Regions from separate parts of the Exiguobacterium sp. s35 genome, predicted to be linked through region 2. Evidence: riboswitches for the same ligand, from Rfam matches in the RefSeq annotation. Region 2 holds a riboswitch; each other region holds the start of a gene.
The links. Region 2 has a riboswitch for thiamine pyrophosphate ahead of thiT (energy-coupled thiamine transporter ThiT). Riboswitches for the same ligand answer to the same signal wherever they lie in the genome.
Positions count from the first base shown of each region.

Region 1: another riboswitch for thiamine pyrophosphate. It lies ahead of tenA (thiaminase II); the one in region 2 lies ahead of thiT (energy-coupled thiamine transporter ThiT).
Region 3: another riboswitch for thiamine pyrophosphate. It lies ahead of thiW (energy coupling factor transporter S component ThiW); the one in region 2 lies ahead of thiT (energy-coupled thiamine transporter ThiT).

Region 1 is NZ_JACSKI010000001.1:1,999,948-2,003,223, reverse strand. It holds gene KNO75_RS10155 (pentapeptide repeat-containing protein) at 1-111, shown strand, start outside; gene KNO75_RS10150 (aminoglycoside 6-adenylyltransferase) at 108-935, shown strand; gene KNO75_RS10145 (hypothetical protein) at 986-1,138, shown strand; TPP riboswitch at 1,234-1,338, shown strand; gene tenA (thiaminase II) at 1,427-2,101, shown strand; gene thiM (hydroxyethylthiazole kinase) at 2,098-2,889, shown strand; gene thiD (bifunctional hydroxymethylpyrimidine kinase/phosphomethylpyrimidine kinase) at 2,886-3,276, shown strand, end outside.
Region 2 is NZ_JACSKI010000001.1:438,864-442,139, forward strand. It holds gene rsgA (ribosome small subunit-dependent GTPase A) at 1-809, shown strand, start outside; gene rpe (ribulose-phosphate 3-epimerase) at 813-1,469, shown strand; TPP riboswitch at 1,490-1,590, shown strand; gene thiT (energy-coupled thiamine transporter ThiT) at 1,664-2,239, shown strand; gene KNO75_RS02250 (thiamine diphosphokinase) at 2,236-2,823, shown strand; gene rpmB (50S ribosomal protein L28) at 2,881-3,069, opposite strand.
Region 3 is NZ_JACSKI010000001.1:2,031,653-2,034,928, forward strand. It holds gene KNO75_RS10355 (hypothetical protein) at 1-133, shown strand, start outside; gene KNO75_RS10360 (hypothetical protein) at 207-947, shown strand; TPP riboswitch at 987-1,086, shown strand; gene thiW (energy coupling factor transporter S component ThiW) at 1,153-1,638, shown strand; gene KNO75_RS10370 (GNAT family N-acetyltransferase) at 1,668-2,144, opposite strand; gene KNO75_RS10375 (VOC family protein) at 2,263-2,685, shown strand; gene KNO75_RS10380 (VOC family protein) at 2,685-3,083, shown strand; gene KNO75_RS10385 (LTA synthase family protein) at 3,172-3,276, shown strand, end outside.

The sequences.
Region 1 (3,276 bases), 1.6 Mb from region 2:
GGCGCGCTCGTCGACGGGGTTGATTTTTCGAACGTAACATTGCAACAAACAAAACTAGACGCGATGCAGGCAATTCAAGTCGCGCGCTCATTGGGGGCGATTGTAGAATGAAACCAGAACAAATCATCGAGCAGTTGATTGCGTTCGCAAAAGAACGTGAACACATCCGGACGGTCGTGTTGAACGGCTCACTCGTCAATCCGAATATCCAGCCAGACGCATATCAGGATGTCGACCTTGCTTTTTATGTGGAAGATGTCCAAGCGGTTGTGGTCGATTCCTCATGGATGGACACGTTTGGGGATATTTTGATTATGCAGATGCCTGAAACGACTGACCCGAAACGACATGTGACATTCTTGGTGCAATATGTGGACGGACATCGGATCGATTTGACGATTCGGAGTGTGGATCAAGTAGAAGCCATGCTCGAAACGGACTCGCTCAGTCAAATCGTATTCGACCGAGATCATCATCCGGACGTTACGCCTTCGGACACCACATATCGCGTAACACGTCCATCTGCTGACGAGTATGCGGCTTGCTGGAATGAGTTTTGGTGGGTGTCGCTCTATGTCGTTAAAGGCATCAAACGGCATCAGGTGCTATATGCGCTCGATCACCTCGATATCATGCGGAATATGCTCCGTCAGATGATGGAATGGAATATCGGTTATGCGACGGAGTTCTCCGTGAATCTCGGGAAGTCAGGTGATGGGATGCGCGACCACTTGCCGGAAGAGTTGTGGGAGATGCTTACGGCAACATATGCTTCCGCTGAGCTGAGTGCGATTGAAGATACGCATGACCGCCTGCAATCGCTCTTCTTCTTTTGCGCGCAACGCGTCGCCGAACAAGGCGATTTCGTGTTCCGAGAAGAAGAAGCGAGACGTGTCCGTGCCGCATGTGCAACACTTCGACATTCGAACGATTAATGAGGCCGAGAGCCGGGAAACGCTCCTTATAGAGAAAGGAGCGTTTTTTCATGAACCCATATACGACATTTATTGCCCTTTTAGTCGGAAGTCTTGTCCTTTTTGTCGGTATTCGTTTAAAGAAATGGCCGATTATTTTGGTGGCGATGTTGCCTCTTGGTCTCGTCGCATTTAATATGTTCTTACTGATCACAGGACGCTAGAAACAGCTTAAATTGTTGACCGCCCAAACAGGAAAAGGTTTTCAATTGGTAAAAAGATTGATAGAATGTGGTCGAAGACGACTGAATTTCATAATGTTTGCCACTAGGGGAGTCGCGCCACGCGGCTGAGATGGACATGGTCCAGACCCTTCGAACCTGATCTAGTTCAAGCTAGCGTAGGGAAGTGGGCGAGACGAATCATATGGCTTCACCTAGATATGACTGTTCGAGACGCCGCTTCCGTTATGGGAGGCGGCGTCTTTTTATCTGTTATAAGGGGGAGTTACTATGAAATTTACAGATCACTTACGTCAGGAAGCAGACGGATTGTTTGAAGCAAGCTTCCATCATCCGTTCGTCCGTTCACTCGGGGAAGGGACGCTCGACGAGAAGAAGTTCAGACATTACGTCATGCAAGACTCTTACTATTTGAATCAGTTTTCAAAAGTACAGGCTAAAGGAGCGACGTTCGCACCAACGATGGAACTATCGAGCCGCTTTTTGACGCATGCGTTGCACACGATTGAGGCGGAACTCTCCCTTCATCGTGAGTTCTTTACGATGCTTAACGTGACAGACGTGGAACTAGCGACATTCGAGCCGGCACCGACCGCTTATGCGTATGCCCTTCATATGCAACAAGCAGGACCGACACTCGGTGATGTATTGGCGTCAATCCTTCCGTGTTATTGGGTGTATTACGAAATCGGTGAACGACTAAAAGACAAACGACCAGACCATCCGATTTATTCAGCTTGGATTGCGACGTACGGTTCGGAATGGTTCCGTGAGCTTGTGGAAGAGCAGATTGATCGGTTGGATGAATTGGCTGGACAAGCAACGGAAGAAGAACGCGTGCGTTACACAAAACTTTTCTTGAAGAGTTGTTACTACGAAGTCGCCTTCTGGGAAATGGCATGGACGCTCGAATCATGGACGTTGTCACAGGAGGTCAACCAATGAGACATGAGATTTGGAGTGAGATTCGAAAGCAGGCGCCGTTAATTCACAACATCACAAACACGGTCGTCGCCAATTTTTCGGCGAATGGACTGCTCGCCATTGGCGCCTCCCCGGTGATGGCAGACGCGATTGAGGAAGTGGCAGAGATGACGTTTGTGAGCGATGCGCTCGTACTCAACATCGGGACACTCGGTACGATGACCGAAGCGACGATGATTCGTGCAGGGCAAGCTGCAAATGAAGCGGGATGTCCGGTCGTGCTCGACCCGGTCGGTGTCGGGGCAACGTCATTTCGTCGAGATGTCGTCGAGCGTATCCTTCGTCACGTCCGCGTGTCGGTTATTCGTGGGAATGCAGGAGAAATTGCCACATTGGTCGGCGTCGATTGGGCAGCACGTGGTGTCGATGCGGGTGACGGGGCGTGTGAACCACGCCAATTGGCGCTCGGAGCGGCGAAACGCTATGGATGTGTCGTGGCGGTGACCGGAAAAGAAGATCTGGTCAGTGATGGAAGTGTCGTCATAGAAGTCCACGGCGGAACAAAACGAATGACTGAGACGACCGGTACAGGCTGTCTACTCAGTGCGGTCGTCGGAGCATGTCTAGCGGTCGAGAAGAACGCCCTAAAGGCGACGGTGACAGCCGTGTCGGGATATGCCTATTGCGGGGAGTTGGCGAGTGAACGGGCAGAAGGACCAGGAGATTTTCCGATTCACTTCTTAAATGCCCTTCATCAATTGACGCAACATACGATCCCGACGAATCGAATCGAGGTGTCGACATCATGAGACCGCAAGTATTGACGATTGCCGGATCTGACTCAGGGGGAGGCGCCGGGATTCAAGCTGATTTAAAAACGTTTCAAGAGCTCGGTGCGTTCGGGACGAGTGTGCTGACTGCGATCACGGCTCAAAACACACTTGGTGTTCATGGGATTGAAGCGATTTCCACGGAAATGATCATTGGGCAAATCGATGCGGTAACTGACGATTTTAACATTACGGCATGTAAGACGGGAATGTTGGTAGATGCGGAGCGAATTGAAGCGGTGGCAAAAGCGCTTGAACGCCATCGGTTCGAGCATGTCGTCGTCGATCCTGTCATGGTGGCTAAAGGGGGCGCTTCTTTGTTGCAGGAGAATGCAATCGAAGCACTTCGTACGAAACTGTTGCCAC
Region 2 (3,276 bases):
GGGCAAGGGGGAATTTTCGAAAACGCAATATCTCACCTGTCGTCGGCGACGATGTGGTGATTCAAGATCAAGAAGATGGGACCGGCTATATTCTTGAAGTGGAAGAGCGCCAAAACCATCTCGTTCGGCCACCGATTGCGAATATTGATCAAGCGTTCCTCCTCTTTTCAGTTAAGGAACCAGCGTTTTCCTATCATTTGCTTGACCGTTTTCTCATTCTCATTGAATCGAAGCAAATTCATCCAATCATCGTATTGACGAAGATGGACTTGCTCGATGAAGGTGAAGTCGAACCGATTCAAGTGGCGATTGCTCGCTATCGGGCGATTGGGTATGACGTGATCGAAACGTCGACGGAGCATGGGCACGGTGTTGATGAAGTGCGCAGTCTATTCAAGGGAAAAACGAGCGTCTTCGCCGGTCAGACCGGTGTCGGGAAAAGTTCGTTACTCAATGCAGTCGCGCCAGAACTCGAGTTGGCGACAGGTGCAATCTCGAAATCGCTCGGACGAGGAAAACATACGACACGTCACGTGACGTTAATCCAATTGGCGGATGGTCTCGTTGCCGATACACCTGGTTTTTCAAGTCTAGAGTTTCCTCAGGAACTTGAGACAGATGAGCTCAGATGGTGCTTCCCCGAATTCGTGGAACGCCATGACGATTGTAAGTTCCGGGGATGTGTCCACGTTAATGAACCAGGATGTGCCATCAAACAAGCGGTTGAAAATGGCGAAATTGCTTCAACAAGGTACGAAAATTATGTTACCTTTATGGAGGAGTTAAACGATCGAAAACGGAGGTATTGACAGATGATTAAAATTGCACCATCTATTTTAGCTGCCGATTTTGCCAACTTGGAAGCTGAAGTAAAAGCCGTTCAAGAAGCAGGGGCTGACTATATCCATTTTGACGTGATGGACGGGCAATTCGTACCAAACATCTCGATTGGTCTACCTGTTCTCGCGAGCTTGCGTAAAAAATCAGACATGGTACTCGATGTACATTTGATGATTGACCAACCAGAACGCTACGTTGAAGATTTCGTGAAAGCCGGTGCGGACATCGTAACCGTACACGTGGAAGCGACGAATCATTTGCATCGTGTCTTACAGCAAATCAAAGCGGCAGGTGCGAAATGTGGGGTCGTCTTAAACCCACATACACCACTTTCGACGATTGAACACGTACTCACGGACGTTGATATGGTGTTGCTCATGACGGTCAACCCAGGATTCGGGGGTCAGGCGTTTATTGAATCGGTCGTGCCAAAAATTTCAGCGCTTAGCCAACTTCGTCAAGACCATCAACTTGATTTTGAGATTGAAATCGATGGTGGTGTGAACGCAGAAACGGCAAAACGTTGCATCGATGCTGGAGCTGATGTGCTTGTGGCAGGATCAGCCATCTATAGTCAATCGGATTATAAAGAAGCCATAGATAGCATTCGTGGCGCATCTCGTGTATAATCGACGGTAGAACAACAAGATAGAGTCGCAAGGGGTGTCACATCATGTGGCTGAGAGGCATACGCTAACCCTTTGAACCTGTTCCGTTCACACGGACGTAGGGATGTGGCGAAAATGCACGTTGCGAATTCAAGCAGCATGGCGTTTACGTCATGCTGCTTTTTGTCGTTCAAACAAATAAAGGAGGAAGAAGGATGAAATCACGTTTCAAATTACAAGCGCTCATTGAAATTTCATTGTTTGCGGCGCTCGGGCTTATTTTTGATTTGCTCATTCCATATCGTTTACCACAAGGTGGGTCTATCAGTTTAGCGATGCTCCCGATCTTTGTCATGGCGTTCCGTCACGGGCTGAAGGGTGGTCTTGCGACAGGCGCGCTCGTCGGGACACTTCAACTCTTGTTCGGAGCATACATTTTCACACCTGTACAATTCTTGCTCGACTATACGGTCGCATATGGCCTCGTCGGTATGGCCGGGGTATTCGCAGGGCGAGTGAAACATGCTGCGAGTCAAGGTGCGACAAAGACGCTTGCCATCTATTTAGTGCTCGGGGCATTGCTCGGGTCGATTTTACGATACGCAGCGCACGTCATCTCGGGTATCGTCTTCTTCGCTGAATACGCAGAAGGTCCGGTCGTGGCCTACTCGCTCGGATATAACGCCACGTATATGCTCCCATCCTTTGTCATCTCGGCCATCGTGTTAGTACTTCTCTTCACGACAGCACCACGTTTCACGCGTGTGGCGACACGGGATATCCGTCAATGAACGTACTAATCGTCGCGGCGAGTCCGGCACCTATTCCGGACTTACCGCGTGATGCCGATTTTGTGATTGGTGTGGATGGTGGATATCAAAGACTGTTAGATGAAGGAGTTGTACCAGACGTCGTGGTGGGAGATTTTGATTCGTTCGATGGGACACCACCTGATCAAGCGTTACGCTATCCTTCGGAGAAAGATGTGACAGACTTAGAAATTGCATTGGAGTTAGCAAGAGAACGGGGAGCAACACGAATCGATGTGTATGGGGCTCTCGGGGGACGGATCGATATGACGTTTGCGAACGTAGGCTTACTGGAGTCCTATCCGGAGATGCACCTTCATGATGAAGGGCAAACGGTCTATCTTGTAAGAATAGGAGACTATACCATTCCGAAACGGGACGGTCACTATTTGTCTTTCATGCCATGGAAGACAGCTACGATTTCCATTAAAGATGTCAAATATCCACTTGACCATCATGACGTGACGAGCGGAGAGGCGCTGACGATCTCAAATGAATGGTCTACGGATTCTGCCCGGTTGACGGTCCATCAAGGGACCGTTCTCGTCATGATTGTCAAAAAATGAGCACAAAAAAATCCCATCGGCGAATGCCGCTGGGATTTATTCGTTCGTGTATAAGTATTATACGCGTTCAACGAGACCTGATTTAAGTGCGCGAGCTGAAACCCAAACGCGTTTCGGTTTACCGTCAACGAGAATACGAACTTTTTGTACGTTTACACCCCAAGTACGTTTTGTCTTGTTGAGTGCGTGCGAACGGTTGTTACCTGATTTAGGTGATTTACCTGTTACGTAGCATTTACGTGCCATGCGTTTCCCCTCCTTTTTTATGTGGGTTCGTCCTAATAGACACTCGTTTATATTAGCACGGCTTTTTTCCCGATGCAACTAGAAAATCGTACCATGACAAGAAAAAAACTTGACATTACTCTCAAGGATTTGAATAATGAATGAGGTTATCGCGTTAATTGACCGAGTTTCTGGAGCAGGTTCTTTTAATAACTAGGTACTTATTGT
Region 3 (3,276 bases), 1.6 Mb from region 2:
TTTACCGATGAACCCGTCCATTTATCATGCGGTTCGCTACGGTACCTCCTCAGGCGTGACGATTTCTGAAGAAGATACGCTCCACTTCAAGAGCACACTCGATCACTACGCGACACGTCCTCACCCCGAGTGAGAATGTGCACAGGTTCTGCTTTTTCATCATGAATGATAAAATGGTGGAAAATGTCAGTTAAGGGGATGAAATCATGAGACGATGGGCGATGTTCGGATTAAGTGCACTTTTACTCACAGGTTGTACGGATACGGTGGCAGACAATCCGATCCCAATCGAATCACCCGATGAACCCATCACCGAATGGACACGTGAAGACTTTAAAGACGTCTATGACCAATATGAACAAACACAACCGCTCCTTGCTGCGCTCGAGCAACAAGGCATCAAACCGTTCCGTGAGACGTTCGAACGCGTCATCATTGCCGGGAACGGTCTCGAGCACACATATGCGGATATTTATCCGTTCAAACTCGATGACGGGACGTACGCTACGGTATTCGACAGTCAGGACGGGACGTTAATCAACGGGTCGGAGTCCGTGGCGCCACTCTTTTGGCAAGAGAAGTCCTTCCTTCAATACGTCGAAGAAATTGAGAATCGGAAATTCGGCACAAGTGCCCCACCTACCGATGTCGTCCTCACACACGATGAATTCCAATCGGTCTATGACCGGCATGCCTACACGTCAGCCCTCCTCGTTGAACTCGATGAAGCGGGCGTCGAGCTCGCACGGGAACCAATTGATGATGTGATCGTCGCCGGCAACGGCGTGACCGAAGTCACTGCCGACTTATTCGTATTTGATGTCGAAGGCGGGTATGCAATCGTATATGATCAGGATGGAGAAATTTTAAAAGGTCCCGAATCCATCTCACCGCTCTTTTGGAACGAGAAGGACTATGAGGACCTGTTAGCCAAGTATGAGGGGTAATTCCGTCCCCTTCCAATTTATGCTATACTCAAACCAATAAACGACCACTAGGGGAGCCTTCGGGCTGAGACGGCATGTTGCCGGACCCTTCGAACCTGATCTGGCTCATACCAGCGTAGGGAAGTGGCTTGGGATACGTCTCTGTATATCCACGCCATTTTTCCGTCTGGAAACGTGGCGTTTTTATTTTGAAAGGAGACTATTCATGCGTATTCAACAACTCACTTGGATGGCAATGCTCGTTGCCATCGCCGTCGTCGGCTCGATGTTCATCTCGATTCCCACAGGTGTCGCTCGCGCTTATCCGATTCAACACATGGTGAACGTGATTGCAGCAGTCACCGTCGGTCCGGTCGGAGCCGTTCTCGTCGCTTTCGTCACAGGACTCATTCGCGTCATGACCGGGACCGGGTCACTGCTCGCATTCCCTGGCGGCATGATTGGGGCGTGTCTTGCCGGCATCTTCTTCGTTCGCACGAACCGTCTCTATGCTGCCGCTCTCGGAGAAATCATCGGAACTGGTGTCATCGCCTCGTTGATTGCCGTTCCGTACGCGAAACTGTTAATGGGTTCAACGTTCGGCGCCTTCTTCTTCGTGCCGGCGTTCCTTGCTTCTAGTTTGACGGGAGCGCTTCTCGGTTGGCTCGTTTTGTCGCGCGTCAAACAGTTGCGACCAAGTGTCCTCAAATAACAAATTGTTGATCCGAGAACCCGACCGACTCATGACGGTCGGGTTTTTGTGTGATAGACCCAAATCGCTTCGTCGTTCCATTCATCGATTAAGCCGCTGTCGACAAAGCCGTTCTTCGCATAAAATCGTTTCGCAGCTTCATTCTCTTGATGGAGGCTCAGGATGATATCATCGACATCATATTTTGTCTGAATCCAGTCCACCGCCATGCGTAGGCACTTCGTTCCAACGCCTTTCCCCTGTTCATGTTGACCAATCATGAAACGGTCGAGCCATACATAACGTTCTGTCTGGTTTTCTGCTCCGACCATCATGAAGCCAACCGGTCGCTCGCCTTCATAGAATGCATAGCTCCGCCAATTGTATTTCGTATCCTCAGCCATCTCTTGAAGCGACTCGGAATTTGTCTCGATGAATCGGGATTGTTTCTCGTCCACTGTCAGGGCGATGACCGCCTCTCGATTGACTGCATCAATCGGTTGAATCGTGATTTCATTTACTTTCATACATTCACCTCATTGATTTTCTCTCTCTTCCATACGCAAGCTCCCATAAAAAGTTTCTTCCCCCGTATCTTCGAGATCATGCATTCGCTACACTAATAAGAGAAAGGGAGGTTATCATATGTTTCGAATCGGAAGTATCTTCATTCCCGTATCAGATGTCGAACAGTCCCTGAACTGGTATACCACTTATTTTCATGCCCAAGAAATCGGGCGCTGGGAAGGAGGAATAGGGATTTGTCTGCCAGACGGTTCGACTCAACTTGGATTGATCCAGACCTCGTCACCGCAACCCGCAACATTTAAAGATGCATCCGGACAAGCCCATGTCTATTTCAACGTCATCTGTGAGGACATTCAGTTCACGTATCAATCGTTCGAACAAGCAGGATTGATCGCGACACCGCTTCACGATTTCGGAGGCATGTCTTACTTTGACGTACGAGACCCGGATGGACATACGATCAGTCTCATCTCGGAAGATGTGACTTCCCCGTTCCACCGCAACCGAGTGAACGACCTCCAAACGAAAGGAAAGTCCTGATGAAACAAATTCACCATATTTGTATCCAAACACCAGATTATGCCGCATCGAAGTCATTTTACGAAGCGCTCGGTTTTGAACTCGTCCAAGAGTCACCAAACTTCCATACGCGTGACTTCAATAGTTGGCTCAAGCTCGGTGATTTTTATATCGAGCTCCAGACCGCCAAAGCCGATGAAGCGTTACAAGACTATTCGAAACACGCGGCCGGTCCCGTCCATTTTGCACTCTATGTGGATGACCTCGAAGCGGAAGTCGCACGACTCGAACAACTCGGTGTCACGTTCTTGCCGAAGCACGGTGGGAACATCTACTTCGTCGTCGATGGACATTTAAGTAAACTAAAAGCACCTGAAGGAACCATCATTGAACTGCGTGATACGTTTCTGATCAACTGAGGCCGATGTGCCTCTTTTTTGTTGGACACATCTTCACGTTTCCCTCACTCGTCTCATCGGGAATGGGTATGAAAAGGATGTGTTGTTCATGATCAAATATCTCGATTATTGGAGCTACTTGTCACTCTCTCTGGCAAAGCTCTTCTTCTTTAGCTGGTTGACCGCGACGGCGTTCGACTTCTCGTTTTTCCTC